DNA from 2 places in the Mycobacterium minnesotense genome. Region 2 is predicted to be linked to the other one. Evidence: predicted binding sites of a transcription regulator. Region 2 holds the regulator's gene; the other holds the start of a gene.
The links. The regulator LexA, encoded in region 2, represses DNA repair genes until DNA is damaged. The targets are predictions, from matches to a motif close to CGAACANNTGTTCG.
Positions count from the first base shown of each region.

Region 1: the regulator LexA is predicted to act here: its motif matches at 2,771-2,784, upstream of G6N09_RS04425 (error-prone DNA polymerase).

Region 1 covers NZ_AP022589.1:905,833-910,147, reverse strand. Annotated here, with positions in the region: gene G6N09_RS04435 (MMPL/RND family transporter) at 1-2,256, opposite strand, end outside; gene G6N09_RS04430 (MmpS family transport accessory protein) at 2,253-2,684, opposite strand; gene G6N09_RS04425 (error-prone DNA polymerase) at 2,799-4,315, shown strand, end outside.
Region 2 covers NZ_AP022589.1:159,674-163,988, forward strand. Annotated here, with positions in the region: gene G6N09_RS00800 (proteasome assembly chaperone family protein) at 1-138, shown strand, start outside; gene G6N09_RS00805 (peroxynitrite isomerase) at 159-644, opposite strand; gene nrdR (transcriptional regulator NrdR) at 683-1,147, opposite strand; gene G6N09_RS00815 (LysM peptidoglycan-binding domain-containing protein) at 1,293-1,793, opposite strand; gene lexA (transcriptional repressor LexA) at 2,006-2,692, shown strand; gene G6N09_RS00825 (LGFP repeat-containing protein) at 2,727-4,315, opposite strand, start outside.

The sequences.
Region 1 (4,315 bases), 750 kb from region 2:
CGTGCCCTTGAGTGCCTCGTGCACCGCATGCTTGATCGGCGCGACGTGCGAGATGCCCTCTTCGGACATCGGGTCTCCCTCGTGGGAGATGATGAACCGCACCGAATGCCCGTCGGGGGACAGGAACATCTTCATGCCGCGCTTGAAATCGGGGTTGTCGAACGCTTCCGGCGGCAGGTAGAACGAGTCGTCGTTCTTGGACTCGTCGAACGCCTTGCCCATGGCGTTCTGGCCTTCCATCATCTTCTCCATCTGAAGCTGCAGGCCCTCCATGGTGGACTGCATCTTCAGCTGGGTGATGCGCATGTTCGACATGGTCTCGATCATCGGCGGCATGATCTCGAGCATCCGGGGCATCAGCCGGTCGAGGTTGTCGATGTCGGGCAGCACCTTCTCGAAATCCTCGGTCATCTGGTCGAGGCCGTCCATGACGTCGAAGATCGACCGGATCGACCAGCAGATCGGGATGTCGAAGCAGTGCGGCTCCCAGTAGAAGTAGCTGCGCATCGGGCGCCACATGTCGTCGAAGTCGGCGATCGAGTCGCGCATCTTCTGGATGTCGTCGAGCATGTGGTGCATCTTGAGGTCCATGCTGTGCGTGGTCTCCGACATCGCGCGGGTGACCTCGAGCATCTGCTTCATGCTGTCGATCGAGACCTGCATGTCGTCGCCCATTTTGAGCATGTTCTTCATGCTGTCGAGCTGGTACTTCATGTTCAGCTGCTGGGTGGTGCCCTGCATGCTGATCGCGAACGGGATCGTGGTGTGCTCGATCGGGGTGCCCAGCGGCCGGGTGATGGTCTGCACCCGGCCGATCCCGGGAACCTCGAACACCCGCTTGGCGATCCGGTTGATCACCAGGAAGTCGGCCGGATTACGCAGGTCGTGGTCGGTTTCGATCATCAGCAGTTCCGGGCTCATCCGGGCCTGGGAGAAGTGCCTGTCGGCGGCGGCGTAGCCGATGTTTGCCGGCACATAATCCGGCAGGTATTCCCGGTCGTTGTAGGCGCTCTTATACCCCGGCAGGGTGAGCAGTCCGACCAGGCAGACCGCCGTGGTGGCGACCAGCACCGGCCCCGGCCAGCGCACGATCAGCGTGCCGATGCGCCGCCAGCTGCGGATCCGCATCGCTCGCTTGGGCTCGAGCATGCCGAAGCGGCTGGCCACCGTCACCACCGCGGAGCCGAAGGTGAGCGCGGCCAGCACGATGACCAACATGCCGATCGCCAGCGGGACACCCAGCGACTGGAAATAGGGCAGTCGGGTGAAGTGCAGGCAGAAGGTCGCCCCGGCGATGGTCAGCCCCGAACCCAGGATCACGTGCGCAGTGCCGTGATACATGGTGTGGAAGGCCGATTCCTTGTCCTCGCCGAGTGCTCGCGCCTCCTGGTAGCGGCCGAGCAGGAAGATCGCATAGTCCGTCGAGGCGGCGATGGCCAGTGTGACCAGCAGGTTCACCGCGAACGTCGAGAGGCCGATGATGTTGTAGTAGGCCAACACGGCCACCACGCCGCGGGCAGAACTCAGCGAGAAGACCACCATGCCCAGCACCAACAGCACGGTGCCGATCGACCGGTAGATGCTCAGCAGCATCGTGATGATCACCACGAACGTCAGCGCGGTGATGAGTTTCAGGCTTTTGTCGCCGGCGATGTGCTGATCGGCGTTGAGGGCGGCCCCGCCGGTGACGTAGGCGTGCACGCCCTCGGGGGCCGGGGTGTCGGCGATGATCTTCTGGACGGCCTCGACCGATTCGTTGGCCAGGGTCTCGCCCATGTTGCCGGCCAGATACACCTGGACATAGGCGGCCTTGCCGTCCGGGCTCTGCGATCCGGCTGCGGTCAGCGGGTCGCTCCAGAAGTCCTGGACGTGCTCGATATGAGCGGGGTCGGCCTCCATCTTGGCGACCAACTGGTCGTAGTACTTGTGCGCGTCGTCGCCCAGGGGCTGGTCGCCTTCGATCACGACCATGCCCGAGCTGTCCGACTGGAATTCGTCGAACACCTTGCCGATGCGCATCATCGCGATCATCGACGGAGCGTCGCGAGGGGCCATCGACACCGCGCGCATCTTCCCGACCTCGTCGAGCTGCGGCACGATGACGTTCACCAGCACGGTGATCGCCACCCACGCCAAGATGATGGGCACGGCGAGCCGGCGGATCCATGCGGGGATACCGCCGCGCTTGGGCTGTGGCGACACCTGCAGGGCGTCGGTCGGGGCGTCAGGCGTCGTGCTGTCGCTGTGTTTGCTCATGCGGATTTCACAATGCAGAAGGTCTGGGCGCTGACAGGACTGGTGGAGATGCGTTCTTCTTTGACCACTCCATCGATGGTGACCCGGCAGCCGATGGTGGTGCCGTCACCTTGAGCGACGATGTTGGGGCTCACCGCGGGATTGGTGGTGGACAGGGTCAGTGACCACGGCAGGCTGACGCCGTCGATCCGCTGCGGTAGGGCGTCCAGATCCAGATAATTGACGTCGGCGTAGGTCCCGTCCGGACTGAAGACGTCATAGACCACGATTTTGGGGTGGAACGGTTTGGTGTCCTCAAACGGGACAGTTCCGTTGCCGCTGTCGTCGGCTCCGAAGTAGCCGCGAACCCGCTGCACCGTGAACCCTCCCACCGCGAGGACTGCGACGATGAGCAGGGGTAACCATGCACGTCTGACAACGCCGAACATGAAAGCAGTGGCCCTTTCGGATCGTGCCGGAATCTGACACAGATTAGTGCATCAAAGTTCTTTTTCACACCCAGCGACAACATTTTCGCACGTATGTTCGATATCTTGTCGGGTATGGGTTGGGGTGGTGGGCCGCCGAGCTGGGCGGAAATGGAGCGGGTGCTCGATGGTAAGCCTCGTCACACCGGTGATTCGGCCGGTGTGTCGGCGGATCGCAACCCGTCGGTCCCGCCGTCCGAGCTGCGCCGTTCGGCTGGGCGCACGGTGCCGTATGCCGAGTTGCACGCCCATTCGGGGTACAGCTTCTTAGACGGCGCCAGCAGTCCGCAGGAGCTGGTCGCCGAGGCTGCCCGGCTGGGCCTGCGGGCGATCGCGCTGACCGATCACAACGGTCTGTACGGGGTGGTGCGGTTCGCCGAGGCGGCCCGGGAGCTGGAGATGGCCACCGTGTTCGGCGCCGAGTTATCGCTGGGGGCCAGCTCGTCCCGGGCCCGTACCGACGATCCGGACCCGCCCGGACCGCACCTGCTGGTGCTGGCCCGCGGTCCGGAGGGCTATCGGCGGTTGTCGCGGCAGATCGCTGCCGCGCATCTGGCCGGAGAGAAGGGCCGGCCGCGTTTCGACCTGGATGCGCTGACCGAAGCGGCCGGCGGGCACTGGCACATCCTCACCGGCTGTCGTAAAGGCCACGTCCGTCATGCGCTGGCCACCGGTGGGCCGGACGCGGCCGGTGTCGCGCTGGCAGACCTGGTGGACCGGTTCGGGGCCGCCCGGGTCGGCGTGGAGCTGACCCGAAACGGAGACCCCTGCGACGACGAGCGCAACGCCGCGCTGGCCGGGCTGGCGCCCCGGTTCGGGGTGAGTCTGGTGGCCACCACCGGCGCGCATTTCGCCGGGCCGGACCGGGGCCGGCTGGCGATGGCGTTGGGTGCGATACGTGCGCGCCAGTCGCTGGATGCCGCCGCCGGCCGGCTGGCCCCGTTGGGCGGTGCGCATCTGAGGTCTGGGGCGGAGATGGCCCGATTGTTCGCGGCGTACCCGGCAGCGGTGCCGGCGGCGGCCGAACTCGGCGAGCGGTGCGCCTTCTCGCTGGCTCTGATCGCACCGCGACTGCCACCGTTCGCGGTCCCGGAGGGGTACACCGAGAACAGCTGGCTGCGCCGGCTGACCCTGGCCGGCGCAGCCGGGCGCTATGGCCCACCCGAACGCAGGCCCGCCGCTTACGCCCAGATCGACCGTGAATTGGAAGTCATTGCCCAACTGGAGTTTCCCGGATATTTCCTCGTGGTGCACGACATCACCCAGTTCTGCCGCCGCAATGACATTCTGTGCCAGGGCAGGGGATCGGCGGCCAACTCCGCGGTCTGCTACGCCCTCGGTATCACCGCGGTGGATCCGGTGGCCAACGGGTTGTTGTTCGAGCGCTTTCTGTCGCCGGCCCGTGACGGCCCACCCGACATCGACATCGACATCGAGTCCGATGAGCGCGAGAAGGTGATCCAGTACGTCTACGACAGATACGGTCGCGACCATGCCGCCCAGGTGGCCAACGTCATCACCTACCGGGGCCGCAGTGCCGTGCGGGATATGGCTCGCGCACTGGGCTATTCGCCGGGGCAGCAGGATGCTTG
Region 2 (4,315 bases):
GACGCCTTTGTGACCGCCCAGCAGAACCGCTCATTGCTGTCCCGCGACGAAGATCTGCCCAGCGCCGACGAACTCGGTGCCGAATTCGAGCGCTTCCTGGCGCAGGAGGCCAAGAAGAACCTCGACGGCGAGGACTGAGGCACCCGCGCCTCGGTGCCTTATCCGGTGCGGTGCAGCGTGGCGGTCAGGTGGTTCTGCGCAGGCTGGCCGACGGCGCCCATATCCAGCGTGTAGGACAGTTCGTCGCCTGAAAGGCGATAGCGCCGGCTCAGTACGGTCACCGCTTTGGCCGTCGGCGCCAGGCCGATCGTGGGCGCCGACATCTGCAGTTCCACACCGTTGCCGGTCACCGCGTAACTACCGACCTCGATCTCGGTGATACCGCTGGGGTGCGCGAGAACCCACTCGATCCGGCCGGGTTCGGGCACCCGCAGGTAGCCGACCTCGGCGTGCAGGGGCAGGCCGTCGGTGGGCGACGTGGTCTTCTGGCCATACACCAGGAACGGCTTGCCTACGTGGGAGAAGACCACCTCTTCGAGGTAGTCGAATGACGGAATCGTGGGATAGACCCCAGATCCCCGGCCCGCCCAGGTGCCCAGCAGCGGCGCCAGCTCCATCAGATTGGGATGCAACTCGGGTGCCATTCGGCCAGCGTAGTGCGCGACGTCGGCGCTCGTACGGCTCAACCGGAGCTGGGTACCTCGCGGTGCTCGCGCAGCGCCTCGATCTCACGCTCAAAGTCGGCCGCCGAGGAAAATGACCGATAGACCGAAGCGAACCGCAGATAGGCCACCTCGTCGAGTTCGCGCAGCGGGCCGAGAATGGCCAGCCCAACCTCATGGCTAGGGATCTCCGGGGAACCCGCGGCCCGCACCGCGTCTTCCACCTGCTGCGCCAGCAGGTTCAGTGCATCATCGTCGACTTGGCGGCCCTGGCACGCCCGGCGCACCCCACTGACGACCTTCTCACGGCTGAACGGCTCTGTGACGCCGCTGCGCTTGACCACCGCCAATACCGCGGTCTCCACGGTGGAGAATCGACGGCCGCATTCGGGACACGATCGACGGCGCCGGATGGCCTGGCCTTCATCGGTCTCGCGGGAATCGACCACCCGGGAGTCCGGATGGCGACAAAACGGGCAGTGCATTGCCGCTCCTTCGCCGTGCCGGGAACCCGGAGCCTCAGACAGCTGAGGAACCGCGGCCCGCTGGGACATCTGCGAGCCTACCTGTGTGCGCCCAAGCCAACGCCCCGCAGTGGCAGCAGACGACGGTAGAGCCGACACCGCGCCCTCACCCCAACGGCGCGATCAGCGTCTGGCCGGCGTCCAGAGCGACCGACTCCAGGCCGTTGAGCTCACGAATGCGTTCGATCACCCGGCCGGAGGGCGCGCCAGGTGCGACCCGGGCCGCCAGGTGCGCCAGGTTCTCGCCACTTTGGACGCGCACCACGCCGAGCTGGTCGGGCACCGCAGCCCCGGCATCGGCCGCCGCCGCACCGAACTGGGCGATCAGCCCCAGCCACACGGTGATAGCGGCGGCGATCAAGGCCAGGACCACCGTGGTTGCCGGCGTGATGGCCTGGACCGGCCGTGGCCGGTGCGGCGTCCGCGACATCACCACGGCATGCCCGCGGTGGCGCAGCGGGGCGCCGCCGGGCCGCGGTCGGACCAGCCGTGCCGGACGAGTGCGGACAGGATATGCGCGACCCGACGTCCGGGGACCGCGGTGCATCCGCGGCTGACCCTGCCCGGCCGGCTCGAACGTAGGAGCCATCGTGTCGATGAGCATCATGTGCGGTTCTCCCTCACTCGGCGTCGGCGACCCTGTTCGCTCGACTGTTCGAATAGTAATCGATTGTATGTTCGATATCCGAACATGTGATCGATTTGTTGTCGAAAACATTAGCGAAGGGGTACGACAAGCCAGGATCTCTTCGAACGCCCGCGCGACACACCTCGAACACATGTTTGATTAATCGCAGGTATACGACTAGATTCGGGCGCATGAGTGACAGCACCAGTAACGCGGCGGGCCCGGACTCAGCATTGACCGCGCGGCAGCGCACGATCCTCAACGTCATCCGCGCCTCGGTGAACGAGCGGGGGTACCCGCCGAGCATCCGCGAGATCGGCGACGCTGTCGGACTGACCTCGACGTCGTCGGTGGCGCACCAACTAAGAACGCTTGAGCGCAAAGGCTTTCTGCGTCGTGACCCCAACCGTCCCCGCGCCGTCGACGTTCGCAGTCAGGACGATGTGGCCGGAGCCGTGGAGGCCGCTCAACGTACAGAATTCGCCGGGTCGGACGCCCTGCCCGAGCCCACTTACGTTCCAGTCCTGGGCCGGATCGCCGCCGGTGGCCCGATCCTGGCCGAAGAGGCCGTCGAAGAGGTATTCCCGCTGCCCCGCGAATTGGTGGGCGAAGGTGAGCTGTTCCTGCTTAAAGTGGTCGGCGAATCGATGGTGGACGCCGCGATCTGCGATGGCGACTGGGTGGTGGTGCGCCAGCAGAACGTCGCCGACAACGGCGACATCGTGGCCGCCATGATCGACGGCGAGGCCACCGTGAAGACCTTCAAGCGCACCGGCGGTCAAGTCTGGCTGATGCCGCACAACCCGATCTTCGACCCGATTCCCGGCAACGACGCGGTGGTGCTGGGCAAGGTCGTGACCGTCATCCGCAAGATCTGACCGGTCACGCCCCGCCCGGCGTCGAGCAGCGCGCTCAGCCGGCCCGGGTGAATCCGTTGAGCCGCGCTGCATCCTCGGTGGCGAACCAGATCTCGGCGAGAGTGTCGTCGTACAAAGCGTTCTGCGGGGTGTAGTAAAGACCCGAGCCGATGTTCGCCTTGATCGGATAGCCGGTGGGCTGTTGGTAGGGATCATCCAGCGGCAGATGCATCACCGGATGGATCGATTCGTCGAGACCGAACGTTCGAGTCTCCGTGCTGCCACCGAACCTGCGCGGGGCAGCGACAGAACCGAAGGAACGCGGGTCAGCCCCGCCGCCCCCGTGCCCGACGGCGTGCCGACCGGTTCCGAAATCTTCCTCGGTCACCACCCGGGTGGGTGCGGTGTCGGTGTCGTCCTCGTCGTCGAGGTCAGCCTCGGTCTCGTGCTCGCCGTAGTGCAGCCACGGCGCATCCGGGATCGAGGAGACCGGCAACTCGGGCTCGGGAACGTACTGAGGTGCGCCATAGCGGCTCGGCAGCCGGACGGTGCCCTCGTGCTCGCGGTGGTCTTCTCTGCGGTCGTGATGAGCCCACTGCTCCTCATCCTCGTCATAGTCGTCGGCGACCGGCGCGGGCACGGCGACCGGCGCACCCTGCAGTACCGGGGCAGGTCGACGCCGCTGCCACCACATCGCCGCGCCGGCAAATGCACCCAGCACCGCGAGCACCACCACGGGAATCAGTACCCAGGACCAATTCCAGTGCGACTCTTTGGCTGCGCCGCCTGCGGTGGACTTGCTGCCGTCCGGCAGATTCTTACCGGGAATCTGCAGTCCCGACAACGATTGCGCCAGCTCGGCCGGTTCGGTGCTGTATGTGTTGGTGGCCTGGTTCCATGCGATCAAGCCGCCGGTGAACTTCTGCGACACCACGTCACCTTCGACGGTTTCGTCGCCCACCGGGGCACCGAGCTTTCCGGTGGCCCCTTCGAGCTTGTCCCAGGCCTCCTTCATCGCGCCGCGCACCACGTAGGCACCGTTGTCGGGGCTGAAGAAGATCACCGGCTCGTCCTCAGCGGCGAACGCGTTGAACCTGCTGCCACTGAGCGCACCGTCTGCCGTGCTCGTGATCGGGAAACCCAGGTCACTACCGGCGGGCCCACCCAGCGACTCGTACTTGGCCAACACGTCGCCGTCGACGACATTAGCTCCGGTCACCGGGCTGAAGTAGACCTTGCCGTGGGCGAAGTCTTGTCCCACGCCGCCGTTCTCACCGATCGTGTACTGGTCGCCCTGCTTGGCTCCCAGCGCTCCCGCCGGGCCGCCGGCGGTGCGCCAGGCCTGATCGATGGCCGCGATCGGGTCCGCCTGCGCCGCCACGTCGGCCAGCTGCGCCGCCAACTCCGGCGGAATCGTGGTGAAGGTGCCGGTCGCACTGTCGAACGACAGCACACCGCCGCTGAATTTCTGCGTGACGACGGCACCGTCGTAGTTCTCGTCCTCGACTGGGACGCCCAGCGCACCAGTGGAACTGCCGAGCTTGTCCCAGCCGGCGTTGATCGGCCCGCGCACCACATGGGCACCGTGCTCAGGCGTCCAGAAGATCACCGGGTTGTCGGCGCCGGCCAAGATGGCCACCCGAC